Algoriphagus machipongonensis: one gene and its partner. The protein of the gene in region 1 interacts with the protein of each later gene in a pairwise test. Links are inferred from orthologs where the notes say so. Each region holds a gene or a part of one and is shown in the gene's direction. Other genes may lie near its edges. The genes, in order: gyrB and gyrA.

Region 1 (15,998 bases):
CAGACGATAAAGCAATGGTAGGCGGATTAGGAGATATTGACGGTAGATCTGTCATGTTTATCGGCCAGCAAAAAGGTAGAAATACCAAACAGCGTCAAATGAGGAATTTTGGGATGGCAAATCCTGAAGGATATAGAAAGGCGTTGAGGCTGATGAAAATGGCCGAGAAATTCGGTAAGCCGATTGTAACATTGATAGATACTCCAGGGGCATTTCCAGGATTAGAAGCTGAAGAAAGAGGGCAAGGAGAAGCCATTGCTCGAAATCTGAAAGAGATGTTCATGTTAAAAGTTCCTGTGATTTGTATTATCATAGGTGAAGGAGCATCTGGTGGAGCTTTGGGTATAGCTATCGGAGATAGAGTCATGATGTTAGAAAATTCTTGGTATTCAGTTATCTCTCCTGAAAACTGTTCCACAATCCTTTGGAGAAGTTGGGATTACAAAGAGCAGGCTGCCGAATCATTGAAACTAACAGCAGTGGATATGAAAGGAAATGGTTTGATAGATGATATTATTCCTGAGCCTTTGGGAGGTGCACATAGAGATATGAAAAAGATGGCTCTTAATTTAAAAGAAGCTTTGGTAAAGGCTTTGAAAGAGTTGGATAAGGTGAAACCGGAAAAGAGAATTGAACAGCGCATCGATAAGTTTTGCTCGATGGGCGTAGTTGTAGAATAAAACATATCCCGAGCTTCTTTTAGAGTTCGGGATTTTTCATTCAGATCTATATGGATTTATACGTTGTAAATACGGGTTTTTTTAAGTTGGATGGCGGTGCCATGTTTGGGGTGGTTCCCAAGACCTTATGGTCGAGAACCAATACTGCAGATGAAAACAACTTATGTACCTGGGCAATGCGCTGTATGCTGGTTGTCGATGAGGGAAGAGTAGTGCTTATTGACAATGGAATTGGAGATAAGCAGGATGCTAAGTTCTTTTCTCATTACTATCTACATGGAGAAGATTCACTTAGGGGAAGCTTGATGAAATTGGGAGTTCACCCCACAGATATTACGGATAATTTTTTAACTCACCTTCATTTTGATCATTGTGGAGGTGGTGTAGGCTATGGATCACATGGTCAATATGAGATGACTTTTCCAAGAGCGAAGTATTGGTCAAATAAAGATCATTGGCAATGGGCAACAGTTCCTAATGCCAGAGAGAAAGCTTCCTTTTTAAAGGATAATATCCTTCCTATGGAAGAAATGGGTCAACTGGAGTTTGTTGATTTAAAATCCAAATCATTGTTCAAAGGATTTGATTTTATTACCGTAGATGGCCATACTGATAAGCAAATGCTTCCGAAGCTTCAATACAAAGGAAAAACCATTGTATTTGTAGCTGACTTATTGCCTTCAGTTGGGCATATCCCAATTCCTTATGTAATGGGTTATGATACACGCCCGTTACTGACATTGGATGAGAAAACACAGTTTTTGGAAGAAGCAGCTAGAGAAGGGTATGTTCTGTTTTTTGAACATGATCCGATCAATGAATGCTGTACGGTGAAAATGACTGAAAAAGGAGTCAGGGTGGATCAAACCTTCAAACTCCATGAAATCTAATTTGAAAATTGGAATTGCTCTTTCCGGTGGAGGAGTAAGGGGAATCTCACATCTGGGAGTTTTAGAAGGTCTCAATGATGCAGGTATTTTTCCTACAAAAGTTTCTGGCACTTCAGCAGGAGCCATAGTAGGAGCTATGTACTGTAAAGGGTATCGCCCAAAAGAAATCCTGAAGATCATTGTTGAGACAAACTATTTTAAATTTATGCGCCCAGCAATTTCTCTTACAGGTATTCTAAAGATGAAGTCTGTTGGAGACTTGTTTAAGTTATATCTCAAAGATGATTGCTTTAGTGATTTAGAAACCCCATTGACAGTAGCTGCCACCGACATTAAAAAAGGAAAAGTAGTTTATTTCTCAGAAGGAAATTTGATTGATCCTATTTTAGCATCTTCCTGTATTCCAGGGATGTTTGACCCAATCGTAATTGATCAAAAGTATTATGTGGATGGGGGAGTGCTAAATAATCTACCTGTAGAACCTTTGGAAGGAATTTGTGACTTCGTGATAGGAGTAAACTGTAACCACCTACCTGAAGAAAGTAATATTCGAAACATGAAAAGTCTGATCGAAAGATCGGTGATCATGTCGATGAATTATAACGTGTATAGTCGAAAGTCTAAGTGTGATTTCTTTATTGAGGCAGAGGGTCTTGGTAAGTATGGAGTTTTTGATATCAAAAAAGCCCAGGAATTATTTCAAGCAGGATACGACCGAGTATCACAATTTATTGATGAAAATCCTGCAATTTTGGAGCTCGCAACAAAGGAAAAGAAAAAGTAAAGTTATGATGAAGTTGTTGTCCCGTTTCGTTTTTTGGATTTCAGGTTGGTCTTTAAATGCCAATTGGCCTGATGGATTAAAAAAAGCAGTTTTGATTGCAGTTCCTCATACATCCAATTGGGATATACTATATGCAAGAGCCGCTTTTTTTCTTATGGATATTCCTGTCAGGTTTACCATCAAGAAAGAAGTGATGGTTGGACCTCTAGGTTGGTTGCTTTCCGGCTTGGGAGCAATTTCTATTGATAGAAAAAGAATTCCTGGAGGAAGAAAGCAAACCTATACTGAAGCGATGGTATCGATGCTGAAGGAAAGAGATGAATTGGTGATTATGGTGACTCCTGAGGGAACAAGGTCACAAGTGAAAAGATGGAAATCAGGGTTTTATCATATTGCACTTGGAGCAGATGTCCCTATTGTGGTGGGATATTTAGATTATAAAAAGAAGGAAGCGGGAATAGGTCCATGTCTTTATCCCGATGGAAATATGAATGAACAAATTGAAGAGCTGAAAGCCTTCGGAAGGACTGTAACAGGAAAGCATCCTGAAAAAGGAATACTATAAACAAAAGCCCTGAAATTCAATTTCAGGGCTTTTTTATGTGGCTAAGCTTCATTTATTGCTTTTAAAATGATTTCGCAAGCCTCCTCAATTTCTTTCGCGGAAATGGTTAATGGGGGTGCAATTCGCATGGAATCGTCGCAGAAAAGAAACCAATCTGTGATGACTCCTAATTCAATCGCTCTGTCGATAATTGGTTTCACCACCTCAAAAGATTCGAATTCCACAGCCATCAACAAACCTTTATTTCGAATGGATTTTATTTTTGGATGAATTAGTAAAGACTTGAACTGATCTGCCTTTTGCTCTACTTGGCTGATTAAATTCTCATTCTTTAAAATTTCAATAGTAGCCAATGCTGCTGCTGAAGAAACGGGATGCCCACCAAAGGTGGTAATATGACCTAGTAGTGGGTTGTTCTTGAAAACAGACATCATTTCCTGACTTGAGATAAATGCTCCTATAGGCATTCCTCCGCCCATTCCCTTGGCACAAACAATGATATCTGGGGTAATCCCGTAATGTTCAAATGCCCAGAACTTACCTGTTCGTCCAAATCCAGCCTGGATTTCGTCCAAGATCAACAAAGTGCCAGTCTCATCACATTTTTTTCTGAGTGCCTGAAAGTATTCCTTTGTGCTTGTCCGGATGCCAGCTTCTCCCTGAACTGTTTCAAGTATGACAGCAGCAGTATCTTCATTGATTTGATCCATCTCTTTTGGGGCACCAAACTGAATATTGAATACACCAGGTAATAAGGGCCTGTAGGCACGCTTGAAGATTTCATTCCCGCCTACACTAAGTGCCCCATGAGAACTCCCGTGGTAGGCATTGACGCAAGAGATGATATTTCTTTTGCCTGTGTATCGTTTGGCTAATTTCAAGGCTCCTTCCACTGCCTCTGAACCACTATTTACCAAATAAACATTGTCAAGATTTGCTGGAAGCGTATCACATAAAGCCTTGGCAAGTTGGGATTGTGGTGACTGAACATATTCACCATAGACCATTAGGTGTAGATATTTGTCCAATTGCTCCTGAATGGCTTGGAGTACTTTAGGGTGCCTGTGGCCCACATTGCTAACTCCAATTCCTGAAATAAGGTCCATGTATTTTTCACCTTTAGGCCCAAAAAGGTATACACCTTCAGCTTTTTCCACTTCGATCATCAGGGGGAAATCCGTAGTTTGTGCTAAATGTTGAAGGAATAATTGCCTATTGTTCATGTTGAAATGTGTTCAAAAGATTCGAATTGTTTCACAAAGTTTTGAATTTTTTACTCATTGCCCTGTGAATGAATTTCTCATTACAAAAGTATAGAATTATTAAAGAATGAAGTCTGGAGAAATATTTCCATGCTAATTCATCTGGATAATGATTACCTAATAATTGTGGGGACAAAAAAGGCGATATTGGATTATTATTGTCAAGAAAAAAAGAATTAACTGAATTGGTAATCAGGGGGCTAGTATGAAAGTTGAATTCCTATCCCCAACTATTTCAGTTTTTTCTTATTTTTAATCATATTTTTCCAAAAAATAAAGTTGATTTTAATCAATTTTCACCCTACAAAACGCATTAAAAGCAATCCATGCCCGATAAGATTATCGATGTCAAAAAGGTTATAAAAAGCAAAAATCCCAAACTTTTGAAATGGATGCCGGGCTTTGCATTATCCTATATTCGTAAGGTGATCCACGAGGATTGGTTAAATGATGTGATGGGGAGAATCCATCATCTTTACGGGCTTGATTTTGTATATGCCGTAATCAGGGAATTGGAGATTGATGTAGAATTGGTGGGTGGAGAGAAAATCCCGAAAGAAGGAGGAGTAATCATCGCAGCCAATCATCCGCTTGGAGGAATTGATGGAATTGCATTGATGTATGCAGTCGGGAAAATAAGACCAGATATTCGATTTCTGGTAAATGATTTATTGATGTCTTTCGAAAATTTCCAGCCCATGTTTGTTCCAGTGAATAAATTGGGAAAAAATTCTCAAAAGAGTCTGGATAACATCGATAAGGTATATGCCGGGGATTCTGTAGTGATGGTATTCCCTGCTGGATTGGTTTCTAGAAAGTTTCCAGAAGGAATAAGAGACTTAATGTGGAAGAAAAGTTTTATAACAAAGGCCAAAAAGTATCAAAAAAATATAATTCCTTGCTTCATTGATGGGAAGAATTCGAAGTTTTTTTACAATTTGGCTAATTGGAGGAAGAAGTTAGGGGTACAAGTTAATATTGAGATGTTTTATCTTGCGGATGAAATGTATCATCAGCAGGGTAAAAAAGTAAAAGTCCATCTTGGTGAGGTCATTCCTTTTCAAAGTCTTGATTCAAGTAAATCAGATGCGAAATGGGCTTTTCATGTGAAAGAATTGGTGTACAAATTAGGACAATCATGAGTAAAGAAGAAGAAATTATTCCTGCAGTTGATAAGGCTTTGATCAAAGCAGAACTTACAGCTGATCGATTTCTTCGATATGCAAATAATGGAGATAATCTGGTCTATTTAGTCAACTATCATAATTCGCCGAATGTGGTACGTGAGATTGGAAGACTCCGAGAAATAACTTTTAGAGCAGCTGGGGGAGGTACAGGGCAAGCATTGGATCTTGATGAAAATGATACCTGCGAAAATTGTTATGAACAATTGATTACCTGGAGTCCAGAGAATGAAGAGATTGTGGCGGGCTACCGTTTGATAAAGTGTAAAAATGCTGTTTTACAGGATGGGAAATTGAATTTATCTACCACTCATCTTTTTAATTTTTCTGATCAATTTATTCAAGAGTTCATTCCAAGTACCATTGAATTAGGTAGATCTTTTGTGCAACCCAAGTATCAACCAAGCATAGATAATAGAAAGGGAATATTTAGCCTGGATAATCTTTGGGATGGTTTGGGTGCTGTGGTATTATTAAACCCCGATATCAAGTACTTATTTGGAAAGGTTACCATGTATCCCCACTATAACCGGGAAGCAAGAGACCTGTTGTTGATGTTTATGAATCATTATTTCCCAGATAAGGCAGGTTTAGTAACTCCAAAAGCTGACTTAAAGCTAGGGTATGAATCAGATCTGCCGAATAAAGGGAATCCTTTTTTAGAATTGTCCTATAAGGAAGGATATAAGCTGTTGAATACACGTATTCGTGCCTACGGAGAGAATATTCCACCATTGATCAATACGTACATGAATCTTTCACCCACGATGATGACTTTCGGTACAGCGTTAAACGATGAGTTTGGTGAGGTAGAAGAGACAGGAATATTGATAACCTTGAAAGATATTTACGAAACCAAAAAACACAGGCATATGGATACCTTTGAAAGAGATCGTGAATATGGAAGTAGAGAAATCAAATAAACGTACTCTTATTGCGGGAGCAAGTCCGGACCCTTCTAGGTATGCCTTTACGGCAGCTACGTTTTTGAATCGGTTGAATATACCATTTGTTCCAATTAGTATAAAAAAAGGAGAGGTGCTGGGAGAAACGATTCTACCCTTAAAGGAAAAACCACCTATTGAAGGAATTCATACTATTACGCTCTATTTAAACGCTACCCATCAGCAAGAGTGGGAGGATTATTTTTTGTCTTTGAAACCTAAAAGGATAATTTTTAATCCTGGCGCAGAAAACCCCAGCTTGTATCATAAAGCAGAACAAGAAGGAGTGGTATGTTTAAATGCCTGTACTTTGGTGATGCTAAGTACTGGACAGTACTGATAATCAGAGAGTAAAGCCTTTGTTTTTCGAGTGGCTATTTTACTCTTTTTGGCTTGGTAAAATGCTAGTTAAAGTCACTTTTTTTATCTATCTTGCGTATTCTTAAAATGAACACAAAATCACCATTCTAAGGCCCATTTTGAGGGTTTTCTCCAGAAAATATGAGTGAAGAAAAAGCGAAAAAACCTGCAGGTTACGGAGCAGGAAACATCCAGGTATTGGAAGGTTTGGAAGCAGTCCGTAAAAGGCCTGCCATGTACATCGGGGATGTTGGAGTTAAAGGACTTCATCACCTGATTTGGGAAGTTGTAGATAACTCAGTCGATGAAGCGTTAGCAGGACATTGCGATACAATCCATGTAACTGTCAATGTAGATAATTCGATTACTGTTGAAGATAACGGTAGAGGTATTCCAACGGACTGGCATGAGAAAGAGCAAAAATCTGCTTTAGAAGTAGTTTTGACTGTATTGCACGCCGGAGGTAAGTTTGATAAAGATACTTACAAAGTTTCCGGAGGTCTACATGGAGTAGGGGTTTCCTGTGTGAATGCCTTGTCCACGGATCTTAAAGCAACAGTCTTTAGAGATGGCGTCATAACTGAGCAGGAATTTAAAATCGGGGTTCCACAATATCCGGCCAAGGAAGTTGGCAAGACGGATAAAAGGGGAACGATGATTCATTTCAAGCCAGATGATAGCATTTTTACCCATACCGAATATAAGTACGAGACGATTGCAAATCGTTTGAGAGAAATGGCTTTCCTAAATGCAGGAGTCAGAATTTTTCTAAAGGATTTACGTGAGATTGAGGAAGATGGGAATGCTCGCACAGATGAATTTTATTCTGAAGGTGGGCTAGTTGAATTTGTTCAATATCTGGACAATACAAGAGAAAAAATCATTGAAGAGCCTATTTACATTGAAGGTGAGTTTAATTCTGTGCCTGTACAGGTGGCCATGAATTATAATACTTCCTATTCTGAAAATGTGGTTTCTTATGTGAATACGATTAACACCTATGAAGGCGGTACACATGTAACGGGCTTCAGAAGAGCATTGACTAGAACCTTGAAGTCTTATGCCGATAAGTCTGGCATGTTGGACAAGCTGAAATTGGAGGTTTCCGGAGATGACTTCCGTGAAGGTCTGACGGCAGTAATTTCAGTGAAGGTTGCTGAACCGCAGTTTGAGGGTCAGACAAAAACCAAACTTGGTAACTCTGAAGTGGTAGGTGCAGTAGATTCTGCAGTTTCTGAAACTTTACAGTCCTGGCTGGAAGAGCATCCAAAAGAAGCTAAAATCATCGTAGGTAAGGTGGTTCTCGCTGCCCAAGCAAGACATGCTGCTAGAAAAGCACGTGAGATGGTTCAAAGAAAGAACGTTCTCGGTGGCGGTGGCTTGCCAGGAAAATTAGCGGATTGTGCTAATTCAGATCCAACCGTTTGTGAATTATATCTAGTCGAAGGGGACTCAGCTGGTGGTTCTGCTAAGCAAGGTAGAGATAGAGACTTTCAAGCAATTTTGCCTTTAAAAGGTAAAATCCTGAATGTCGAGAAAGCTCACGAACATAAAATTTACGATAACGACGAAATCAAGAACATCCTTACTGCACTTGGAGTTAAATTCGGGACAGTAAATGATGATAAAGAATTAGACCTTTCTAATCTAAGATACCATAAGATCATCATCATGACGGATGCTGATATTGATGGTTCGCACATTCGAACCCTGATCTTGACACTGTTCTTTAGATATATGAGAACATTGATCGAGAAAGGCTTTATCTACATCGCTTTGCCACCACTTTATTTACTGAAAAGAGGTAAGGACGAACGATATTGCTGGACAGAGGAAGAGAGAAAACTCTTGACCAAGGAAATGGCAAAAGATGGTAAAGAAGATAGTGTGGGAATTCAGAGATACAAAGGTTTGGGTGAGATGAACCCAGAGCAGCTTTGGACTACAACCATGGATCCTAACGTAAGAACGATTAAGCAAGTGACGATTGATTCAGCTGCAGAAGCAGATCATTTGTTTAGCATGCTCATGGGAGATGAAGTGGCACCAAGGCGAGAGTTCATCGAGAAAAACGCCAAATATGCTAAAATTGATACTTAAGGCTAATTTGAATATTAAAAAGGGGCCTTGTGCCCCTTTTTTCATTCATTAACAATTTGATAACGTCAGGATTGACAAAGAGATAATAAATTGCCAACCCAAATATTAAGTTTTTATGAAACTGGCAGTAAAAGATAAATACGAATCCATTATCCAGAAAAGTGATTTGGTCAGCCGAGATTTAAGCTGGTTGAAATTTAATGATCGTGTATTAGATCAATCTAAAAAAGAGGAAAGGACAATTTTTGATAAATTGAAGTTTCTGGCCATCACTGCTTCGAATTTAGATGAGTTTTTTATGATTCGAGTAGGCTCACTCTATAATTACCTTGATTACGACAAAGAGCGAGTTGATTATTCAGGATTAAGAGAAGAACCTTTTAAGACTAAGTTGATGAATGATTGTCAGGTCTTTCATAAAGATCAACACAATCATTTTACCGATGTGATATTGCCAGGGTTGGACCAAGAGGGAGTAAGCTTGGTGAATATTTCTAAACTATCGGATTCTGAAAAGGGTAAAGTAAAAGACTACTTCGAAAAAGCGATATACCCCATGTTGACCCCGATGGTCTATGATGGATATAGAACTTTCCCGATCCTAATGAATAAGCTCTTGGTCTTCGGTGTGGTTACGACCAGCCCAGGAGAAAGAAAGGATATGAAGAAGCTGAGCTTTGTTCAGATCCCATCTAATATCCCAAGGTTTTTCGAGATCGAAAGAGAGAATTCTCTACTACTCATTCCAATAGAAGAGGTTATTCGAGAGCATATTATTTCCCTTTTCAGAAATGTAGAAATAGAAGGGATCAGCCTTTTTAGAATTACCAGAAACGGGGATTTTACTTTGGAAGAATCAGAAGATATGGATGCAAACTTCTTGGAAGAAGTGAAGCGGAAATTGATGGAGCGTAAAACTGGAAGGGTTGTAAGAATTGAAATTGAGGAAGGGTATAGCAAATGGATGCTAAACTCTTTATTGGAGCGATGGAATCTGAAAATGGATTCTGTTTTTCTGACTAAAAGAGCCAGCATGATCGATTTTACCGGTATGTGGCAGATTGTGGGTAACAAAAGATTTAGAGATCGTTTACCTGCTGTTCCAGCACCCGTCAATCCACTTTCATATCCTGAAGAGGGTAGAGCAGATATTTTTGATACGCTTAAGAGTAAGGATATTCTGCTGCACCATCCTTATAATAACATTGATTCTATTCTTGATCTTATCAATAAAGCCGCTGAAGATCCAGATGTAATGGCTATCAAAATGACTATTTATCGTTTGGCGAAGGATAGTCAGATTACCAAAGCCTTATTGAAAGCTGCAGAGAATGGTAAGCACGTGTCAGTACTTTTTGAAGTAAAGGCAAGGTTTGATGAGGAAAACAATATTCGCGAAGCGAAGCGACTTCAAAAAGCAGGTTGTTTTGTGATTTATGGTATTACTCATTTAAAAACGCATACGAAGCTCTTGCTGATTGTTAAGAAAAACTCAAGTGAGATCACACGCTACGTACATTTAGGTTCTGGAAATTATAATGAAGATACGGCAAGACTGTATACTGACATTGGACTCTTAACAACTAATGAAACATTGGCCAATGATGTCTCCGAGTTCTTCAACGTAATCACAGGGCATTCCATGCCTAGTCAATACACCAATTTGATTACTGCTCCTAGAGATATGAGGAACCAGTTGATCGATTACATAGAACAAGAAGCCGAAAATGCTAGAAATGGACTTCCAAGCGGAATCTTCATCAAAGTTAATTCCTTAGAAGACTCTGAATCCATTTATGCCTTGTATAGAGCCTCTCAGTCAGGTGTAACCATCAAAGTAATCGTAAGAGGTATTTGTTGTTTAAGACCGCAAAGAGTGGGGTTGAGCGATAAAATTGAAGTGATTTCAATAGTAGGTGATTTCTTAGAGCATTCCAGAATCTATCATTTCCATAACAATGGGAACACGAGGACCTATGCTGGAAGTGCTGATATGATGGTTCGTAGTTTTGATAAGAGATTAGAATCCTTGTTTAAAGTAGAATCTCCATTGCTTGAGAAGCAATTGATGAATATCCTTGCTTATAATCTAAGGGACAATGTCAATGCCTATACCATGCAAGAAGACGGTACTTATATAGCAAAAAAACCAATTGGAGATGAGGAGGAGTTTAATGTGCACCGAGAATTTTTCAATTTGGATCCGGATAAAGTAAGCCAAGTTCAGCTGGTAAATTAATATCAAAAGCCTCTTTTAAAGAGGCTTTTTTTGATTCTTGGCAAACAATTTTCTAATCATCCCATCTGCTAATCCAAGGTTTGGAACCAACATTTCTTTAGAATTTGCTAATTCCATAACCCTCCTATAGATTTTTCCAGCGGGGATGATGACATCCGCTCGATCTTCATTCAGGTTTAATTTATTGACTCGCTCTTCGAAGGTCATGGATTCAAGAAGTTGCAAGGTTTCCTGAATTTCGGAGAAACTTAGTTTTTGGTCTTTTGAATTTCTTGGAGAAGCTTTTTGGGCCAATTCATTTATTTTACTGATGTTACCACCGGTACCAATCGAGCATAAATTTGAGGTAGTTAATAACTCTTGCTTAAGAAACTGTTCTAATGCATCCCATTCAGCGCTTAGGTTTTTGTTCTCTAATACTCGGATGGAACCGATCTGAAAAGATCGGGATGCTGTTTTTTGATTTTGCTGATAAAGATTGATTTCAGTGCTTCCACCACCAACATCAATATGGATGTATGCTTGATTGTCTAAAATACTAATCAAGGATTCATTGACTAACGTAGCTTCTTCTTCTCCTGAGATGATTTGGATCGTCAATCCAATTTCTTTTTCTATTGCATCTGCTATCATTCTTCCATTTGTGCTTTCTCGCATCGCAGAAGTAGCGCAGACCATATGATCTTCCACCTCATAAAGGTCGATTAAGAGCTTAAAAGCTCTCATGAGTTTCAGAAATTTTTCTGCTTTGTCTTTACTGATATTTCCAGTTTGAAATACATCTAAGCCTAACTTCATTGGAAACCGAATGTATTCCAATCTTTTAAAGCGATGCTGACCTTCAAAATAAGTCACATTAGTGATCTGCATTCTGATTGCATTGGAACCGATATCTATGGCAGCAAACTTCAAATTGTATGTTTATTTCTTTTTTGAAATGACCACTAAAATAACTCCCGCTGCCAATACTGCTCCGCCAGCATAGGAAGGCCAGTTTACCTCATGTTTTTTATTCGCATTGATCTGAATAGGTCCGGCATCGACCACATTTTCTTTGGTAGTAAAACTTAGATTGTTGCTGAATAACATAAAGATGCCAGCGAGAATAAGGACAAAGCCAAATATTTTCATTGCGTGTTTTTTAACTTAAGTCTTCAAGAATATTGCCAATTGCCAGAATAAAGAATTAGAATGGAAATAAAATGGGAATGCCAATAGTTCCTATGATCCAAAATAGGATGTTTAGAGGTGTGCCGACTAATAAATAATCTTTAAAATTATAATTCCCGGGAGAATAGATCATCGTGTTGGTTTGATATCCCATAGGGGTCATGAAGCTTAAGCTAGCTGCAAAGGTTACCGCCATCAATAAGGGTCTGGAGTCAACACCTAAGCTATTGGCTATACTGATCGCAATAGGAGCCAGGAGAGCGGCTGTCGCATTGTTTGACATGACATTAGTCAATAAAAATGTCAGTCCAAAAATACCTCCTAAAACAATCCGTGGACCATATTCTCCTAATCCATTCACGATTGACTCCCCGAGCAATGCAGATCCCCCAGTTTTCTCTAAAGCAGCTCCCATAGATAAAATTCCTACCAACATTAATATCACTTTCCAGTCAATTGCTTTGTAGGCCTGCTCTGTTGTGATTACTCGAGTAATGACCATGGCAACAGCACCTGCCATCGCACTTACTACGATTGGTAAGATGTTCAAAATTGCTAAGGCCAAAACAGCCGTCATAATGATCAGGGTAAGAATCGTTTTCGTTTTATTGAGATTCCTAGTTCTAGATTCTGAGACTAAAAGCAGTCCTTCAGTTTCATAGATAGACTGAATACTTTCTTCAGTTGCTCTAAGAAGGAGTATATCTCCAGGAGCTAATCGGGTTCTGGTAAGAAGCGTATCAAGCATTCCTTTTCTATGTCTGATTCCGATGATCAAAACCTGATTAAAAAGCTCTTTAAAGTTTAATTCCTTGATGCTTTTCTTGATCAAAAATGAACTAGGGGTAATTACTGCTTCATATAGGCGCTCTTCTTCTCCAGTTACAAGTTCTTCTTCCCATACCAACTCTGCTTTTAATTTGATTCCTGGATATGCTTTTAGTTTTTCTAGCGTCTCTTTATCTGAGCTAAATCGGATGAGATCACCTTTCAGGATTGCTGTATTTGGGTAAACTCTGATTTTTTGTCCATCTTCTCTTATGATTTGTAAAGGTTGAATGGGGAGTTTGTTAAATAATTTCTGCTTTGAAACTTGTTCTTGCAACTGAGTGAAATCTTCGGTGATTATTAATTCTGATAGATAATTCCCTAGTTCCATAGAATCTCCAAACAGCTCCTTACTTTTTCTACTGGGTAATAAAAACCTTCCTACAAAAGCCATGTAAAGGATGCCGAATAATAGAAAGACAAGACCCATAATACTCATCTCAAAAATCCCAAATGCAGGTAAGCCAGCATTCTCTGCAATTCCACTAACAAGTATATTGGTACTTGTGCCAAGTAATGTGCATACTCCACCCATCAATGCACCAAATGAAAGAGGCATCAAAAGTTTGGAAGGAGGGATTTGGTTGTTTTTTGAAAGTTGAATCACCGCAGGCATCAAAAGGGCCACTACAGCAGTATCACTGATAAAAGCTGACAACACCCCGGCGGAAACCATTAAGGTAAGCATGAGTCTAAGCTCACTCTTTTTTGCTTGTTTACTTAACCGGTAGCTAAAGGAATCCAGAACTCCAGTACTGAAAATTGCTGCTGATAAAACAAACATCGAGGCGACGGTCAAAGTTGCTGAATTGGAGAAACCAGCTAAACCTTCTTTGATATCCAAAATGCCAGTAATTAAAAATAAGATCATTACTCCGATGGAAACAGTATCAATGGATAGCTTTTCAGTTAAGAAAAGAACCATTGCCAAACCTATGATGGAGAGCGTTAAGGCGATATCAAAATCCATAAATTACATATTGAGATAATTTCCTTTTTTGAGTCTAGATTTTATTCGGAAGAAATTGATAAAACCCAAAATGAAAATTGAAAAACTCAATCCGAGTGCCAGATAACCTAATTCACGGACATGGTCAAGTTTTTCGACTTCAAATAATGCGATACCACTGACCAAAAAATATAAAGAAGTCCTTATAAAGGCCAGTAAGGTCCTCTGATTTGCTAAAGTAGTACGTTGTCTGGCTAAAAAATCTCTAATTAACAGTTCACTTTCCATGTCATTTTCCATATTTGTATTTCAATGTTTTAAATTTAATAAGTTATAAACTGATATATTATGAAGAGAATCTCTACACTTTTCCTTTTTGTATTTCTAACAGGGCATTTATTTGCTCAATCAGAACCTGAAACCACCCCTGTAGATACCAGCTATTGGCTCAAGGAAATTAGTGGTGGGTTAAATTTAAATCAAGCGTCTTTTTCCGGCAACTGGCAAGGCGGTGGTGTCAATTCAATTGCTGTGGGAACTTACCTTTATGGAAGAGCTAATTATGCTAAAGATAAGTGGTCTTGGGATAATACGATGGACTTAACGTACGGGGTAGTTAAAAATAAAGATGAAGAAGGAAGAAAGTCAAACGACAGGATTTATTTGGATTCTAAAGTGGGTTACGAAATTAATGATAAGTGGGATTATTTCTTTGCTGTAAACTTCTTGTCGCAATTTGCTCCGGGTTATGAGTTTGAAGATGATGACAAAACCCTAATTTCAAAATTTTTCAATCCAGCCTATTTAACTACCTCACTGGGAGTGGAGTATAAGCCAAATGATGAATTTAGTCTGAGAATGGCACCTTTTGCTCCTAGATGGACATTTGTGACTGATACCACTTTACATAATAATGTCCCTACTAATTACGGGGTTGAAATCGGGAAGAAAGTTCGAACTGAATGGCTAGCCTTTAGCTTATTGGCAGATTGGAACAAGAAGTTAAGTGAGAATCTTACTCTAAAAATGAGATATCAGATGTATGCCAATTATGAGACATTAGCTTTTGATACGATTGATCATCGGTTAGACTTGGGTTTAGAAGCTAAAGTGTCGAATTTAATTAATGTGAGTTTAACCAGTATGAGCATCTACGATTTGGATCAGGACGATAAAATCCAATTTAGCCAAGGGCTTGCTTTAGGCATCTCATTTAAGCGCGGAAATTTCCCCGAAGAATAAAATAAGGAGAATAATTAAATACAAATTTATATTTGGAATTTTGATTTAATTATAATTGTATTATTTTTGAATTCATTGTGGTAGTTAAATAATAGTTGGTTTAGTTTTCAAATAAAGGGCAGGAGATTTTCTCCTGCTTTTTTATTGCCCTAAGGCCTATTTTGGCCATTTTTTTAAATCTCCAGTTAAATCCCCGAATAATCCAATTTTCTATTCTTTAACCGTTAGATATACTAAGAGTTGAAGCTATATTTTGGGTACTTCATCAATTCTATTTTAGTATAAACGAAAAAAGCCCAGACTTTCGTCTGAGCTTTATGTACACGCGGAAGGATTCGAACCCTCAACCCTCGGAGCCGAAATCCGATATTCTATCCAGTTGAACTACGCGTGCCTGAAAATTTCAGTTTTTTTTATCCTTGAAGAACCGCCTGAACTTTGTCAGCAGCTTCTTTCAACGTGATCGCAGAAGCAACTTTCAATCCTGATTCATCAATGATTTTTGCACCTTCAACTGCATTAGTTCCTTGTAGTCTTACGATAATAGGAACACGGATATCACCAATAGATTTGTAAGCTTCAACCACACCATTTGCAATACGGTCACATCTTACGATACCACCAAATACATTGATAAGGATCGCTTTAACATTAGGGTCCTGAAGAATAATTCGGAATCCAGCCTCTACGGTAGTAGCGTTTGCGCCTCCTCCTACATCTAGGAAGTTAGCAGGCTCGCCACCAGAAAGCTTGATCATATCCATGGTTGCCATTGCAAGGCCGGCACCATTTACCATACAA
Region 2 (16,154 bases), 640 kb from region 1 along the record:
AGTTGATAGACGATAACTTCTGTTTTCTTATCGTATAAAGAAGTATTAGGTGTTTATTCTTTAATTTTAATCTAGAACCAGAAGTAGAAAACTTCAAAACATATGAAAAATTTAACTTTTGCAAATGGGGATAAACTCCCAATTATTGGATTAGGAACCTGGAAGAGCAAACCAGGCGAGGTGAAACAAGCGGTTTATTGGGCGATAGAATCTGGCTATAGACATATTGACTGTGCTGCCATTTATCAAAATGAAAATGAAGTCGGCGAAGGTATTGCTGAAGCTATTAAAGCTGGATTGGTAAAAAGAGAAGAGCTATTTGTGACTTCGAAACTTTGGAACAATTCTCATAAATACGAGGATGTGAAGCCTGCGTTGAAAACTTCTCTTGCTGACTTGGGGCTCGATTATGTCGATTTGTATTTAATCCATTGGCCGATTTCTTTTAAGAGAGGGGTAGGCTTTCCAGAAACTAGGGATGATTTTTACACCTATTTAGATGTTCCCTTATCCCAGACTTGGGAAGCCATGCAAGCGGTGAAAAAGGAAGGTCTTGCCAAGCACATTGGAGTTTCAAATTTCAATCAGGAAAAATTACGGGAGATAATCAGCTTAGGAGGACAAATTCCCGAAATGAATCAGGTGGAAATGCATCCGTATTTGGCTCAAAAGGAATTAGTACGGTTTTGTAGGGAGAAAGGAATATTAATGACTGCTTATTCTCCTCTTGGTTCTCCGGATTCAAGAAATGAAAGCCACAAGAATGATCCTGTATTGTTAAAAGACCCGGTAATAGAATTAATAGCTAAAAAACATGGAGCTAGTATGGGGCAAATTTTAATAGCTTGGTCTACTGCCCGAGACATAGCAGTCATCCCGAAATCAGTGAATCAAGGCAGAATCAAAGAAAACCTAGCTGCCTCAAAAATAAAATTAGATCAAAATGATTTGATGGAGCTAGATGATATTGGAGTAGATTTCCGTTTTATCAATGGTAAATTCTTCACTGGTCCTCAAAGCCCTTATAAACTTTCAGACTTATTTGAATAAAAAATAGCTAGTCTCAGATTCATGAGACTAGCTTTTTTTTTTAATCTTCTATCTCTAATACTTCCAGAATATCGGCTAACTCATCAAAGTCTTTGAGTCCTGGTTTTATCTCTTCTCCTCCTTCTAAAACGATTCCTTTCAGATGAAGGGTGTCGGTGTATTCCTCTACGTTCTCAGCAGTCAAACCTGCTCCTAAAATGACTTCACAGGTTTGAGATAATTTGCTGATTACTTCAATATCACTTTCAGTTAATGGATCATCATTAGAAGTGATGTGAAAAACAATTCCCTCTTCTTTAAGTTTTGTGGCAACATCAATTTCCATGTGCCTGACCTCAGCAAGGTCTTTTTTATAAATTACCTGGTATCCAGCATCCCTCAGGGCTACCAAATCATCGATTCTCGTATGTTCTACCCAAGTGATTTCAGGGTAATCTTTTAAAATTTCAAGTGCATTTTCTAAAGAGGCATTTTCAAATTCACCTACAAATTCTAAACCTGAAACCCATCCTGTGATTTCTTTGAATTGGTCAGGATTTATGAATTTTTCAGAATTTTCTTCTAAAGCAAAACCTATTAAATTGACGTACATCCCTGCACAATACCTAGCATCACTAAGGTTGGTGATGCCACTAATTTTTACAAAAGTTTTTAAGGCCATTTTTTCAAATTTAGTAGCTCAAAGGTAATCAGGATGATTGGCCTAGGAAAAGGAAATTGAAATAATATGAAGTCTGTTTGAAAAGGTTTAAAAGGAAATTAAATGTATTTTTAAGTCCTCAAGAAGATTTATGAATAGACTTTTACCCTTATTCTTTATATTAATCATTTCCTGCTTTTGGGCATGTGAAAGGGAGTTGGATGAAACACCATTTGAGTTGGGGTTGGAATATCAGCCTTTGAGTATCGGAGAGTTTTGGATTTATTCGGTGGATGAAACTCAATATTTGGGTGAGAACGATTCGGAAGAGGATAGTTATTTTTACAAGGATCTAATACGTTCCACCTATTTAGATGAGGGAAATGAATTAGTTTATATTGTAGAAAGGAGTAAATCTTATGATCAGGAGAACTGGTCGATCGAAAAAGATTATACCCTGAAAGTTAGAAACAACACCTTGATTAGAACAATTAACAATCAACCTGTAGTTGTTTTAGTTTTTCCACCAAAATCAGGAACCCTTTGGGATGGAAATAGTTACAGAGAGAGTGATGAAGATGATTTTGAAATAATAGAACTGGATAATGCAGCAGGATCTCTACGAGTCCTTCAATCTATGGAAGATGACTTGGTGACTTATCGAGATAATCGATATGAAGTTTTCCAAAAAGGGGTGGGACTAGTAGAAGAATTTAAGGAAGTACTAACTTATTGTTCTAGAAACGATTGCTTAGGTGATCAGTTGATCGATTCTGGGAGCAAAGTTCATTTGATATTAACCGAACATGGGATTTTATAAATTTTTATTAGTTGCAGCTTTTTGGTTAGGGGTATGTAGTTTATCCTTTGCACAAGATCGCTATGCTGTATTTTTCAAGTATAAGCCACAAGACACTTTCAGTCTTAGTGAGCCCGGCAATTTCTTGTCATCCAAGGCTTTAATTAGAAGGTCTAGGGAAGGAGTACCAATAGATTCTTTGGATTTACCGGTGGCACAAAAATACATCGATGAATTAGGAGAGAAAGCTCATTATTTACTGTATCCAAGTAAATGGTTGAATGCTTTGGTATTAGTTACAGATGAAGTTGGCGCTAATGAAATTGAGGCATTGCCTTTTGTTGAAAGAGTGGAAATGGTGGCGTTAGATTATTTGCCTAGCCCAAATGCCAGGATTGGAAGACGCTTGTTTGCTTCAGCTTCTTTGAAAATTTGCCTGCCTCTTAATCATAGGAAACTAGGCACCAATGAAAATCCTTATGATTTTCAAAATAGCTTGTTAGGGATTCCGGACATGCACGAAGCCGGTTTTACAGGAAAAGGAATTACGGTAGCAGTTTTTGATGCTGGTTTCCCTGGGACCGATGAAGCATCAGCTTTATCACATTTATTTGCAAACAATCAGATTATCAAAGCAAATAATTTTGTGAGGCCATGGTCTGATAACATTTTTACTGCCAATCAACATGGAACTAATGTCCTTTCCTTAATCGCCGCAAACGAAGAAGGAATATTGAAATCCGGCGCACCAGATGCTGATTATTATTTGGCGATCACTGAGGAAGATGCTACAGAATATAAAATCGAAGAATACAATTGGGTGAGAGCTGCCGAAGTAGCCGACAGTCTTGGTGTGGATATTATTAATAGCTCGGTAGGCTATTGGGATTTTGATGATCCTACGATGAATTATTCTTTAGAGGATTTGGATGGTAAAACAACAGTCATTGCTCAGGGAGCTAATATTGCAGCCCAGCGAGGAATCTTGATCATCAATAGTGTCGGCAATTACGGGCCAAAAGAATCGACATTGATTAGCCCGGCAGATTCGGAAATGGTAATAGCTGTAGGAGCAGTAGATAAAAACTTGGAAGTTTCCAATTTCTCTTCCCGAGGACCTACAGGAGATGGTAGGTTAAAGCCTGATCTCACGACCTATGGAAATGGAGTTGCATTAATTCGTTCGAATGGAAATCTAGGCTATTCCAACGGAACTTCTTTTTCAGCACCTCAAATTACTGCATTGGCTGCCGGTTTATGGCAAGGAAAACCAGAATGGACACGAGCTCAGCTGGTTGAAAACTTATTTAGAAGTGCTACTCAGTCTGAGGAAAAAGATAATTTATTGGGTTTTGGTATCCCAAATTTCAGAGATGCCTATTATGGTGAGATCTTAGCTGTTACAGGGGAAGAAAATTTTGCTTGGAAACTATATCCAAACCCATTGGCAGAGGATGACTTAACCATTTATTTTGGTCAAGGCCTTAGCGCAGAATTCACTTTGATAGACATGAACGGAAAGACGCTGCAGTCTGCAGTATTATTAAGAAATAGCCCGAAAGATCCATTCAGAACCTCATTGCAGGGAATAAAACCGGGCTTCTATGTCGTACAGATGCGCGATTCTAGAAACATTAAACGAACGAAACTCTTTAGACAATAAGTCAAAACCTAAGTAATTTATTACCCCTATGTCCCTTTTGATTGCCCCTTCAATTTTAGCAGCAGATTTTGCCAATCTTCAAACTGAAGTAGAAATGCTCAATTCCTCATCTGCTGACTATATTCATGTAGATATAATGGATGGAGTTTTTGTGCCTAATATTTCCTTTGGAATTCCTGTAACCCAGGCCATAAAAAAACATGCGGAAAAACCCTTGGATGTTCATTTGATGATTGTGGAACCCGACCGTTACTTGGAAGCATTCCGGGATGCAGGAGCGGATATTATTTCGGTTCATTATGAGGCATGTCCACATCTCCATAGGTCTTTGCAAGCCATCAAAGCATTGGGAGCAAAAGCTGGAGTGGCTATTAATCCTCATACTTCAATTGACCTCTTGAAAGACGTAATACAGGACATTGACTTGGTTTGTATGATGTCAGTAAATCCTGGTTTTGGTGGACAGAAATTTATTGAAAACACCTACGATAAAATAGCGAGACTTAAGGACCTGATTTTATCAAAAGGAGCTTCCACAAAAATCGAAATAGATGGGGGAGTAAATATTCAAAATGCTCCTAAATTAATTGAGGCTGGTGCGGATGTTTTGGTAGCAGGGAGTTTTGTGTTCAATTCGCCTCAACCTATAGAAACTATAAAAGAATTGAAATCTATAAAGACGAGATAGGACTATTGTATACCGTCTATCCTAAAATACTCTAAAAAACCCAAAAACACTTGATTTTATGGGTTTTGGTTTATTTATTTAACATCTTACGAAAACTAAAAGCAAAGAAGATTATGAAAAAATTATTGTTGTTTGGAGCGTTTTTCGCTTGTTTGGGCTTGACAGGATTTGCGCAGGAAGCAGCGGAAGAAGTGACAAATGAAGAGCTTGCCAAATTTGCCAACATGGAAGCGATGACGGAGCAATTTGCTGCTGAGAAGACAGAAGAATTTAAGGCAATGATTTTGGAGAATGAGATTTTCCAAGGTGGCGCTCGCTATAATGAAATTAAAGCTGCGTGGGGAGATGATGCGAAGATGGCTGAAGCTGAAATAACAGATGAAGAGAAAGAAGCTTACCAAGCTGTTCAGGATTTCCAGAATTCACTTCAGGATGTCTTGAAAGAATACAAAACTGAATTAATCATGAATGATTCAATTTTGGGAGTTTCTACTTATAACAAAGTGAATGGAGCTCAGAAAGCTGATCCAGCTATTAAAGAAAAAATTGACTCTTTAGTTACTGAAATTAAAGCTAAAAGTGAAGGAGATAATGATGGAGAAGAAGAAACTGATAGCAAATAAATTTTAAATAAACTTACAGAAAAAGCCTCCTTTGTGGAGGCTTTTTTTTTATTTTGACACGAAGACAAAGTTATATTCGTTAGCAATCTATGGTGATTAAAAAAACAATTCTTTCGTTTCTATTTGTATGTATCACGGTTTTAGCCTCAGCTCAGGATGAAGACATTTTTGGGATCTCTACCAAAGCTAAGAATCCAAAAAGTGAAAGTGCAGTAGGGAATATCTACAGAAATGTATTGGAGATGTTTAGTTTGGAGATTTCTGGAGGTGGAGCCTACCATCAATTCTCCCAAGAATTTTATTCGCCCAATCTGGATTTGTATCCCAATTTTCAGCAGTATCAAAACTTTGATGAGCCCTTAGATATTTCTGAGGAGAACCCTTTGGAAATGAAAAGTAATGAATGGGCATTTCCGCAGCTGGATGCAGGTCTTCGGATAAACTTATTTAACCTTTTGACAATAGGAGGAGGATACGGACAGGAGTGGGGAAAGATGTCAACGATGAGAGGTGGAAACTTTGAATTCCCTTTTGAGGGAGGATCCTATCAGGTAAGTAAATTTTATGGGACTGTGGGCTTGGTATTATTCGATGCTAAAAGGAGACAATCTTTTTTAAGATGGAAGTATAGAAGGTATGCATCATCTAATTATTACATGCAATCAGAATTAACTCAGAGGTCAAGACAGCAATATCCTTGGAGGTTTATACTAGAAGGGGAGTTTGGTCAGTTGAAAATGAAAAATTTTGTTGACGAAAGTGTTGTAGGCAACACCTCAATGTACGAGCCTAAATTAGCTGTGGCTGATAAGCCTTATATGGGGATCGCACTACGTATTGAACGTGATTTTTCTGAATACACTAAAATGTTCATCAAAGGAGGTGCTGAATTTAGGGAGTTTACTTATGCAGCATCGGATTTTTCTGAGGTTCAAGACCTTAAACAAACGCTGTATGGGATGCAAGTTGGGTTTGCTATTCGTTTCCCAGGGACTAAAAGATGTAAGATTGCTGGTTGTGGTGTAGTGATGAAGCACCTGCATAATGGGATCGAATATAGAGGTAGCGGAATCTTTAATTATCAGAACAGAAAAGTAGGTCAATGGTATTAAAGATCTAAAGAATTAAAGGTCTTTATATTCTCTTTTAAAAACCATCGGGTTTTTACTATCTTAGCAGGCTAATAATCGACCCCAGAAAAGCAAATATGGCCGAAGGAGAAAACGAGAATATCATACCCATTAATATTGAAGAGGAAATGCGTGGAGCCTACATCGATTATTCGATGTCGGTTATTGTTTCCAGGGCCCTTCCAGACGTCCGTGACGGGATGAAGCCAGTTCATAGAAGAATCCTGTTTGGGATGCAGGAACTAGGCGTATTACATAATAAACCACATAAAAAATCTGCAAGAATCGTCGGTGAAGTACTAGGTAAGTACCACCCACACGGTGATTCAGCTGTATACGACACCATGGTTCGTATGGCTCAACCTTGGTCTTTGCGTTACCAATTGGTTGATGGTCAAGGTAACTTTGGTTCCATCGATGGGGATAACCCCGCTGCGATGCGTTATACGGAGGCAAGACTGAAGCGTATTGCTGAGGAAATGCTGGTAGATATCAACAAGGACACTGTTGATTATCAATTCAACTTTGATGACTCCCTTAAAGAGCCTGTAGTATTACCTGCCAAAGTTCCTGCACTTTTATTGAATGGTGCTTCTGGGATTGCAGTAGGTATGGCTACAAATATGGCTCCCCACAATCTTGGTGAAGTTATTTCTGGGATTATTGCCTACATAGAAAATAGAGAGATTACTATTCCTGAGTTGATGGAGTATGTGATTGCACCTGATTTCCCAACTGGAGGTATAATCTATGGTTATAATGGTGTTAAAGCAGCCTTCGAAACCGGACGTGGCAGAATAGTCATGAGAGGTAAGGCCAATATTGAAACCAAAGACGGTGGTAATAAGGAGATGATTGTCATCACCGAGATTCCGTATTTGGTCAATAAGGCCAGCATGGTAGAGAAAACTGCCCAGTTGATCAATGAGAAGAAAATTGATGGGATTTCTGCCATTCGTGACGAGTCAGATCGATCTGGAATGAGGATCGTTTATGAACTCAAGAGAGATGCAATTCCTTCAGTAATCTTAAATAACTTATACAAGCATACACAGCTTCAAACTTCATTTTCTGTCAATAACGTAGCACTTGTCAAAGGAAGGCCTTATACGCTTAACCTGAAAGACTTGATTGTTCACTACGTTGATCACAGACATGAAGTAGTTATAAGAAGGACACAATACGAACTTAAGGAAGCAGAGAAAAGAGCCCATATTTTACAAGGTTATTTGATTGCCTTGGATCATTTGGATGAAGTAATTTCCTTGATTAGAAATTCTGCTGACCCAGAAACTGCCAGAAATGGTTTGATAGAAAGATTTGATTTGAGTGAAATTCAGGCAAGAGCGATTCTCGATATGAGATTACAGCGATTGACAGGAATGGAGCGAGAGAAAATCATCCAGGAGTATAAAGAAATCATGGCCTTGATTGAAGAATTGAAAGAGATTCTTGAAAACGAGGATAAGCGTATGGAAATCATTAAGACGGAACTGACTGAGATGAAAGACCGTTATGCTGATGACCGACGAACTGAAATCGAGCATAATGCAGAAGATTTCAGCTATGAGGATATGATTCCTAATGAGGAAGTGATTATTACCGTTTCTCATCAGGGATATGTGAAGCGAACTGCGCTTACAGAGTACAGAACTCAAGGTAGAGGAGGGGTAGGTTCACGTGGTGTTTCTACCAAAGAAGATGACTTTACAGAGTATCTATTTACTGCCTCCACTCATAATTACCTGTTGATCTTTACTGATCAGGGTAAATTATTCTGGCTTAAGGCCTATGCAATCCCAGAGGGAAATAAAACATCTAAAGGAAGACCTATACAAAACCTGATCAATATTCAGTCTGATGATAGAATACGTTCTATTATCCAAGTGAATGATCTCAATGATGCTGATTATATCAATAATCATTTCTTGGTCATGGTGACTAAAAAAGGGGTTATCAAAAAGACCACTTTGGAGCAATACAGTAGACCAAGAACAAATGGTATCATTGCGTTAAATATTCGTGAAGATGATCAATTGGTAAACGTAAAAATGACCAATGGTGATCAGCACATCGTTATTGCAGCCAAGTCAGGTAGAGCAATTCACTTCCCAGAAACTGCCGTTAGACCGATGGGTAGGACAGCTACAGGGGTGAAAGCAATTACTTTGACAGGTCAGGATGACTTTGTAATTGGCATGGTTTGTGCCTCTGAAGATACAGCAACCTTATTGGTGGTTTCAGAAAATGGATACGGAAAACGTTCCTATTTGAATGAATACAGAATTACCAATAGAGGAGGTAAAGGAGTGAAAGCTATGAATGTGACAGATAAAACTGGAGCATTGGTGGCGATCAAAGAAGTAACTGATGCTGATGATTTGATGATTATTAACAAATCGGGTATCATCATTCGGATTTCTATGGATACCCTTAGAATCATGGGTAGAGCCACTCAAGGAGTTCGTCTGATTAAAGTAGGTGATTCTGATCAAATATCATCCGTTGAAAAAATCACCATTGAAGAAGTGGAAGAAATAGAAGATATTGAATCTTCTGAGGCTTCTGATTCACCTGATGCTTCAGATACTGCAAACGAAGCTCCAGAGACACCTGGAGATGAACCAAATGATTAACCAAACAAAAAGTAAAAACGCTATCGAATAATGAAGAAGTTAATTCTATCAATGGCCTTAATCGGTGCAACAACCTTGGCCTTTGGACAAAAAAAAGTAGTCAAATCGGCTTCCAAGAACTATAAAAAGGGGGATTTGGAAGTAGCGTTGTCTGAAATCAACGCAGCGACACAAGATCCAGAAACTAGTGAGGATCCAGAAACTTATTTTATCAAAGCACAAATCGAAACCAAAATGTTTGGTTCTGATTCCACCAATACCGCTCAAAATTTTGAGATCGGTAAATCTGCATATGAAACGTTTATGAAGTCATTTGAGATGGCTGGATCAAACAAAGAAGACGGAATCGGTGAAGATATCTGGGAAGAAGATGTTGTGGGAGTTCCTGATAACTTAAGACCCTACTCTATCAATACCTTAAAGAATACTTCATTTGATAAGGCGATTGAAAGATACAATGAAGATGATCTTGAAATGGCATATCATTTCTTTGATTTAGCAGGTGATATCGCGCCTCAGGATACTACTATTCACTACAATGCTGGTTTCCTTGCAAATGATCTTGGAATGTATGAAGAAGCTAAAAAGCACTTTAATATGCTTTTGGAGGTTGACGATTACAATAAGTTGAATACTTATTACTTCTTGGTACAGATCTTAAGTGGTCAGGATGAAAATCCTGAAGGAGCTTATGACATGGTAATGGCTGCAAGAGAAGATTACCCAGGGGATAAAATCCTAGCAGAGTATGAAATTCAGTTATTACTTCAATTGAATAAGATGGATGAAGCAATGGCTTCTATCCAAAATGCATTAAAAAATGACCCAAATAATGCTTCTATTCTTCTTCGTTCTGGTTACTTGAAAGAGAAGTCAGGAGATATGGAAGGTGCATTAGAAGATTATAAGAAATCAGTTGAAGCAGATCCTGAGTTTTATGATGGTAACTTCTATACTGGAGCTTTAATGCTAGATAGAGCTAGAGAGATTTTAGCTGAGCTAAATGCTCTTCCAGATGATGAGTGGGAAGAAAAATCTGAATCTATGGGTAAAGCAGCTGATGATTATTATGAGCAGGCTATACCTTACTTTACAAAAGCATTGGAAATCCAACCTGATAACACTGACGTAATGGAGGTATTATTCCAGGTGCATACAAGACTTAAAAACGAAGCTAAAGCAGAAGAGTATAACAAAAAACTGATTGAGCTAAAAGGTCCAAATTGGATAGAAGGGTAATTTTAATTTCTCTTTAAAATATAAGGAAAGCCAACCTTCGGGTTGGCTTTTTTTTGTATTGCACTATTCCTACACAGGAATTAAGCAGAAGATAGCCTTTTAAACCAGTTACTTGAATTTAATAGGAATAGCTGTTTCTAGATTTTACTTTCCTTAATATATTTGTAGCTCATTTCTGAGCAAGCCATGCGATTCATGCGACATATTGCCGCCCTAGTTATAGTTTTTTCCTTTTTTATCCTTCCTGGTTTTGGACAAAAAAAGTTTCAAAAATCCTTAGTACTTTCCTATGAAGCAGGTCCATTGATTGGAAATGGAAAGGACTGGGCCAAACAAATTATAGAAAATGAAAGCTATAATGGCTTGGATGTCAGATTTGAATGGAGGAAGGTCTCAAACACTTTTTATAATTATCTCTATAGATACCCGAGCATGGGAGTTGGTTTTAGCACCTTGCTTCATCACTCAGAGGATCTAGGGAGACCAATGGGAGTTTATGGGTTTATAGAAATGCCTTTTACTAGAAAAGGGATTTATCAAAAATTTTACCTCAGTTATTTTGGGCAAATTGGATTGGGATTTAATGTCAAACCCTATGACCCAGAAACCAATCCAATAAATCAGTTTGTTGGAACCAACCTTAACAGCTACATCCATCTGGGGTTTAAAGCAAATTATGAATTAAGCCCAAGAGTAGATTTAGTAGGAACAGTGGGTTTGAAACATTATTCCAATGGTTCCATTAAAAGACCAAATTCAGGGATAAATTATGTTCCCTTTGGTATTGGTGTAAAAACTAAACTAGGTACAATTCATCCACTTCCTAAGGAGCCAGTAGCTTATCCTGATCTTGAAAAAAGAGGTTTTTGGAATATGGCTGTTTATCTGGGAGGGAAAAATTACGATATCGGTGGAAATACATATTTCCGTGGGGGATTAGGCATTAATTATTTATGGGAAGCTTCCTATAAATATAGAGTTGGGATTGGCTTAGACTGGTATTATGGGGCAGGGATTCAGGAGAGATGGCCTGATCAGAATTTAAGCTTTTCTGATGCTAATTCACTTGCTGTGGTTGGTTCATGGGAGTGGAAAATCAATGAACACGTTTATGTTCCTATCGGATTTGGCGTTTATTTGAATAGATCATCCTTTAATGACGAATGGACTTGGTTTTATGAGAGGGTAGGTGTGAGATATAGATTTGATAATAACGTTTTTACAGGAATCCAGATTAAAGCTCATAAAGCAGTAGCTGATATTTTTGAATTTACCTTTGGGTATACTTTTGAGGGAAAAGTGAAAAGAATTCGCACCAATAGGAGGTAAGATCTCCCATTAATCATAAAAAGTTTTTTTTTACAACAAGCATATTTTAGCTTGTATATGATTATTTATCCCCATTTATGACCAAATCAATAGTTTCAAAAATTATTGCCAGTTTTCTGTTTTTTACAATTTGGCACACTGGCTTTAGCCAATCAAAACCCTCCTCTGAAATTTATCATCAACTCCTGCAGCTCAAGGAAACTCGTAGAGTTTTGTATATGGCTGCACATCCGGATGATGAAAATACCAGGTTAATTGCCTACCTGGCAAATGGTGAAAACCTTCAGGTGGCATATTTAAGCTTAACCAGAGGAGATGGAGGACAAAACCTCATTGGGAAAGAGTTGGGTGTAAAGTTAGGTCAAATCAGAACTCAGGAACTTCTACAAGCCAGAAAAACGGATGGTGGTAGACAATATTTCTCTACTGCGATCGATTTTGGGTATACCAAAACTCCCGACGAAACCTTTCAAAACTGGGATAAAACAAAACTTCTTTCTGACGTAGTTTGGGTGATTCGAAATTTTCAGCCGGATATTATTATTACCCGGTTCAATACTATTCCAGGAGGGGGAAATCACGGGCAGCACACGACTTCAGCTATCATGGCTGAAGAAGCACTCAAAGTGGCTGACGACCCAAACGTATTTCCTGAGCAATTGAAATATGTGAAACCATGGAAAGTGAAGCGTGTGTTTTGGAATACATATAACTTCAGAGGAGACTTTGAAAAAGAGAAGGGACAAAAATATTTTGAGTTTAATTCTGGAGAATACAATCCATTAATTGGAGAAAGTTATAGCAAAATAGCAGCGGATAGCCGAACCATGCATAAATCCCAAGGCTTTGGAAGTACTGCCAGACCTGGTGAAGCCATTGAACATATTCAACTGGTTGCAGGCGAACCTGCAGAATCTTCGCCCTTTGATGGGGTACAAAACCGATGGGAAACAATTCCTGGAGGGGAAGAAATTGAAGATGCTATTGACCAGTTGATATCGAATTTTGATTTTGTTAAACCCGAATCAAATGTTCAAGGGCTTTTGGAAATAAAATCAAAATTGGATGGACTAAATTCAGATGAAGTCTGGGTACAGGAGAAACAAGATTTGATTGACAATCTGATTTTAGAATCACTGGGTGTAGAAACTGAGTGGACCTTACAAGAAGAGTTGGGGTATCCAGGACAGGAAATTGCAACTGATGTCATGATTTCAAATCCAACAAATGGTGATTTAGAAGTAGTCTCATTTACAGCATTAGGCAAAAAGGAGGAGTTGAATACAGCCATCCAAAGAAATCAATTACAATTACTGGAAAGAAGTTTTGTGTTGCCTTCTGGTGTACCACTTTCACAGCCATATTGGTTACAAGAATCCATTACAGGCGCTATGTATGAGGTTAAAAATCAATTGGATATCGGAAAGGCATTTGACGATAGACAATTATCAGGAACGCTGGTGTTAAACTACAAAGGACAACAATTGGTCAGGGAACTGCCGTTAACATATAAAGTAAATAGCCGAATAGATGGTGAGGTAAATCAACCATTCACGGTTGTTCCTGAGGTGGATTTAGTCCTGTCCAAAGAAAACGTGTTTTTAGTAGACGGAGCGGATCAGAGTTTGACTGTATCAGTCAATTTTTCAAAGGAAATCATAGCAGGAGAATTAAAGTTTGAAAACCTTGAGCCATCACAATACCGTATTCTTTCAACCGAAGAAAATTCTGCCCAAAACCAGCTAGTATTTGAAGTAGCGTTTAGCTTGGATTCGAATGAAAAAAGAACTGTAGTTGCAAATTATTTGACCAATTCAGGAGATGTTTACGACCAAAGCACCAACCGTATTTTATATTCTCATATTCCGAACTTGACTTATTTCAGTCCTGCTTCTGTGAATTTAATCCAGGCAGATTGGCAAATTTCAGGAGCTAAAGTAGGTTACATTCCTGGAGCTGGAGACGATGTTCCGGGAGTTTTATCTTCGCTTGGATACCAAGTAACAGAAATTTCATCTAACGATTATTCTTTGGATTATTTAAATCAATTCAAAGCCATCATCGTAGGCATTAGAGCATACAATACTAATGAGGTCATGGTGGCCAATAATCAGGTATTAATGGATTACGTAAAGGCAGGAGGGAACTTAGTAGTGCAGTACAATACCACTGCGGGATTGTTGACAGATAATATTGGGCCCTATCCATTTGAATTGAGCAGGGATAGGGTAACAGTAGAAAACTCCCCATTTAAAGCAGATTGGGATCACCCTGCGCTTTCTACTCCGAATCAGCTTGTCGCAGCAGATTTTGATGATTGGGTGCAGGAGCGAGGCTTATACTTTGTGAGTGATATCTCAAAAGAATATTCAACTCCGCTGCAGTTTCAGGACCCTGGTGAGGAGTTTATGAATGGCAATTTAATCTATGCTGAGTATGGAGAGGGCCATTATGTGTATACCGGTCTTTCATTTTTCAGGGAACTTCCAGCAGGAGTTCCTGGTGCAATCAAATTATTCATCAATCTAATTGAACAATAATTTTGGAAGAAAAACCAGTTGTTTGGAAAAAGCTTTATCTAGGGCTAATCGCTAGCCTATTAGTGATCATAGCCTTGTTTTATTGGCTTCAAACCGCCTACGCATGAGTACAATTGATTGGATTGTTCTCTTTGGGACATTAGGAACTATTGCTGGTTATGGGGTTTATAAAACCTATAAGCAAAATAGTTTAGATGGGTATTTGCGTGGTAAGAACTCAATGAATTGGTGGACTATAGGTCTGTCTATCATGGCGACTCAAGCTTCAGCAATTACCTTTTTGAGTACACCGGGCCAGGCTTATGAAGATGGAATGCAATTCCTGCAATTTTATTTTGGTTTGCCTATCGCCATGATCATTATTTCTGTCAGTTTTGTCCCAATTTATTACAAGCTGAAAGTTTATACTGCTTATGAATACCTGGAAAATAGATTTGATTTAAAAACCAGAACCTTAGCAGCTTTACTTTTTATTATTCAACGTGGGCTAGCAGCTGGAATCACTATTTATGCCCCTGCTATTATTCTCTCGACTTTATTAGGTTGGAATTTAACCTGGACCAATATTTTAATAGGGACCTTGGTGATTGCTTATACCGTTTCTGGGGGTACAGAGGCTGTCTCTATTACACAAAAGCAGCAAATGGCTGTGATGATGGGAGGAATGATTTTGGCCGGCATTATCGTGGTGCAAATGCTTCCCATATCATTTCAGGAAGCCTTACATGTGGCCGGCAAAATGGAGAAATTGGATATTGTCAATTTCAAATTTGACCTAGCTGATCGATACAATGTTTGGTCAGGGATGACAGCAGCAGTCTTTTTGTTTTTATCTTATTTCGGAACTGACCAAAGTCAGGTACAGCGCTATCTTTCAGGACAAACACTTACTCAAAGTAGGATGGGCCTGATCATGAATGGTTTTTTGAAAATCCCTATGCAGTTTGTGATTCTGTTTATCGGGGTAATGGTTTTCGTTTTCTATCAATTTTATCAACCACCAGTAGTATTCAATAAGGTACAAACTGAGAAACTCAGAGAAAGTGAATATGCAGGTGAGTTTGAACAATTAGAAAAAGCCTATGAAGGGAAGTTTGAGGAGAGTAAAGCATCCTATCTAGAAATGCTTGATGCCATCAAACAAAAAGATGAATCCGCCGAGAGTAGAATCAAACAGGAATTAAAATCTTTAAAAGCAGAGCAAAATCAAATTAGAGAAGAGGTTAAAGATTTGATCTTAACCAATGACCCAGTGGCAGAAACACGGGATACTGACTATGTGTTTATGCGCTTTGTCATGGATAATCTTCCTACCGGCATTATAGGGTTATTATTTGCAGTGATTTTCTCTGCAGCAATGTCTTCCTCGGCCTCGGAGTTAAATTCGCTTGGCTCAACCAGTACAGTGGATCTATACAAGCGATCGATAAAGAAAAATGCCTCTGATACGCATTATTTAAGATCCTCTAAGTTCTTTACTGCTTTTTGGGGCGTTGGGGCCATATTATTTGCGACCTATGCCTCACTATTTGAAAATTTAATCCAAGCCGTCAATCTGCTGGGTTCACTTTTTTACGGAACCATTTTAGGGATTTTCATTGTAGGCTTTTTTATGAAATGGGTGAAGGGTAAAGCGGTGTTTATTGCAGCTCTTTCTTCGCAAGCTTGGATTCTCTTAATTCATTTCAGAAATGGAGAAGGCTTATTTGGGTTTGTTTGGGATATTGGATTTCTCTGGTACAATGCCATTGGCTGTATAGCAGTAATGGTATTTGCCACGATCACCCAATTATTTGTCAAAAAATAAAAAAATATCC

What was found.
Region 2: the proteins of gyrB (region 1) and gyrA interact in binary tests that used the Escherichia coli proteins (3 or more experiments, as listed by UniProt). The link is inferred for Algoriphagus machipongonensis from one-to-one orthologs.

Annotation. Positions count from the first base shown.
Region 1 is NZ_CM001023.1:2,307,121-2,323,118, forward strand. Bases 6,293-9,289 are described here. They hold gyrB (DNA topoisomerase (ATP-hydrolyzing) subunit B), read left to right. Parts: upstream 6,293-6,810; coding sequence 6,811-8,769; downstream 8,770-9,289. Other genes in these bases: ALPR1_RS09725 (CoA-binding protein), read left to right, coding at 6,293-6,649; ppk1 (polyphosphate kinase 1), read left to right, coding at 8,885-9,289. In the rest of the region: ALPR1_RS09690 (acetyl-CoA carboxylase carboxyltransferase subunit alpha), read left to right, coding at 1-680; ALPR1_RS09695 (MBL fold metallo-hydrolase), read left to right, coding at 731-1,570; ALPR1_RS09700 (patatin-like phospholipase family protein), read left to right, coding at 1,560-2,354; ALPR1_RS09705 (1-acyl-sn-glycerol-3-phosphate acyltransferase), read left to right, coding at 2,359-2,919; ALPR1_RS09710 (aspartate aminotransferase family protein), read right to left, coding at 2,961-4,142; ALPR1_RS09715 (1-acyl-sn-glycerol-3-phosphate acyltransferase), read left to right, coding at 4,508-5,323; ALPR1_RS09720 (GNAT family N-acetyltransferase), read left to right, coding at 5,320-6,288; more of ALPR1_RS09725, read left to right, coding at 6,266-6,292; more of ppk1, read left to right, coding at 9,290-11,008; ALPR1_RS09740 (Ppx/GppA phosphatase family protein), read right to left, coding at 11,024-11,920; ALPR1_RS09745 (hypothetical protein), read right to left, coding at 11,930-12,139; ALPR1_RS09750 (SLC13 family permease), read right to left, coding at 12,195-13,976; ALPR1_RS09755 (DUF202 domain-containing protein), read right to left, coding at 13,980-14,255; ALPR1_RS09760 (DUF3078 domain-containing protein), read left to right, coding at 14,304-15,197; sucC (ADP-forming succinate--CoA ligase subunit beta), read right to left, coding at 15,611-15,998. UniProt on the Escherichia coli protein: DNA gyrase negatively supercoils closed circular double-stranded DNA in an ATP-dependent manner to maintain chromosomes in an underwound state.
Region 2 is NZ_CM001023.1:2,946,032-2,962,185, reverse strand. Bases 6,297-9,449 are described here. They hold gyrA (DNA gyrase subunit A), read left to right. Parts: upstream 6,297-6,670; coding sequence 6,671-9,229; downstream 9,230-9,449. Other genes in these bases: ALPR1_RS12320 (tetratricopeptide repeat protein), read left to right, coding at 9,260-9,449; ALPR1_RS12330 (hypothetical protein), read left to right, coding at 6,297-6,575. Also shown: ALPR1_RS12360 (aldo/keto reductase), read left to right, coding at 103-1,050; trpF (phosphoribosylanthranilate isomerase), read right to left, coding at 1,091-1,711; ALPR1_RS12350 (hypothetical protein), read left to right, coding at 1,842-2,510; ALPR1_RS12345 (S8 family serine peptidase), read left to right, coding at 2,497-4,152; rpe (ribulose-phosphate 3-epimerase), read left to right, coding at 4,181-4,840; ALPR1_RS12335 (hypothetical protein), read left to right, coding at 4,954-5,463; more of ALPR1_RS12330, read left to right, coding at 5,553-6,296; more of ALPR1_RS12320, read left to right, coding at 9,450-10,468; ALPR1_RS12315 (acyloxyacyl hydrolase), read left to right, coding at 10,664-11,797; ALPR1_RS12310 (PIG-L family deacetylase), read left to right, coding at 11,875-14,337; ALPR1_RS12305 (sodium:solute symporter), read left to right, coding at 14,441-16,144. UniProt on the Escherichia coli protein: A type II topoisomerase that negatively supercoils closed circular double-stranded (ds) DNA in an ATP-dependent manner to maintain chromosomes in an underwound state.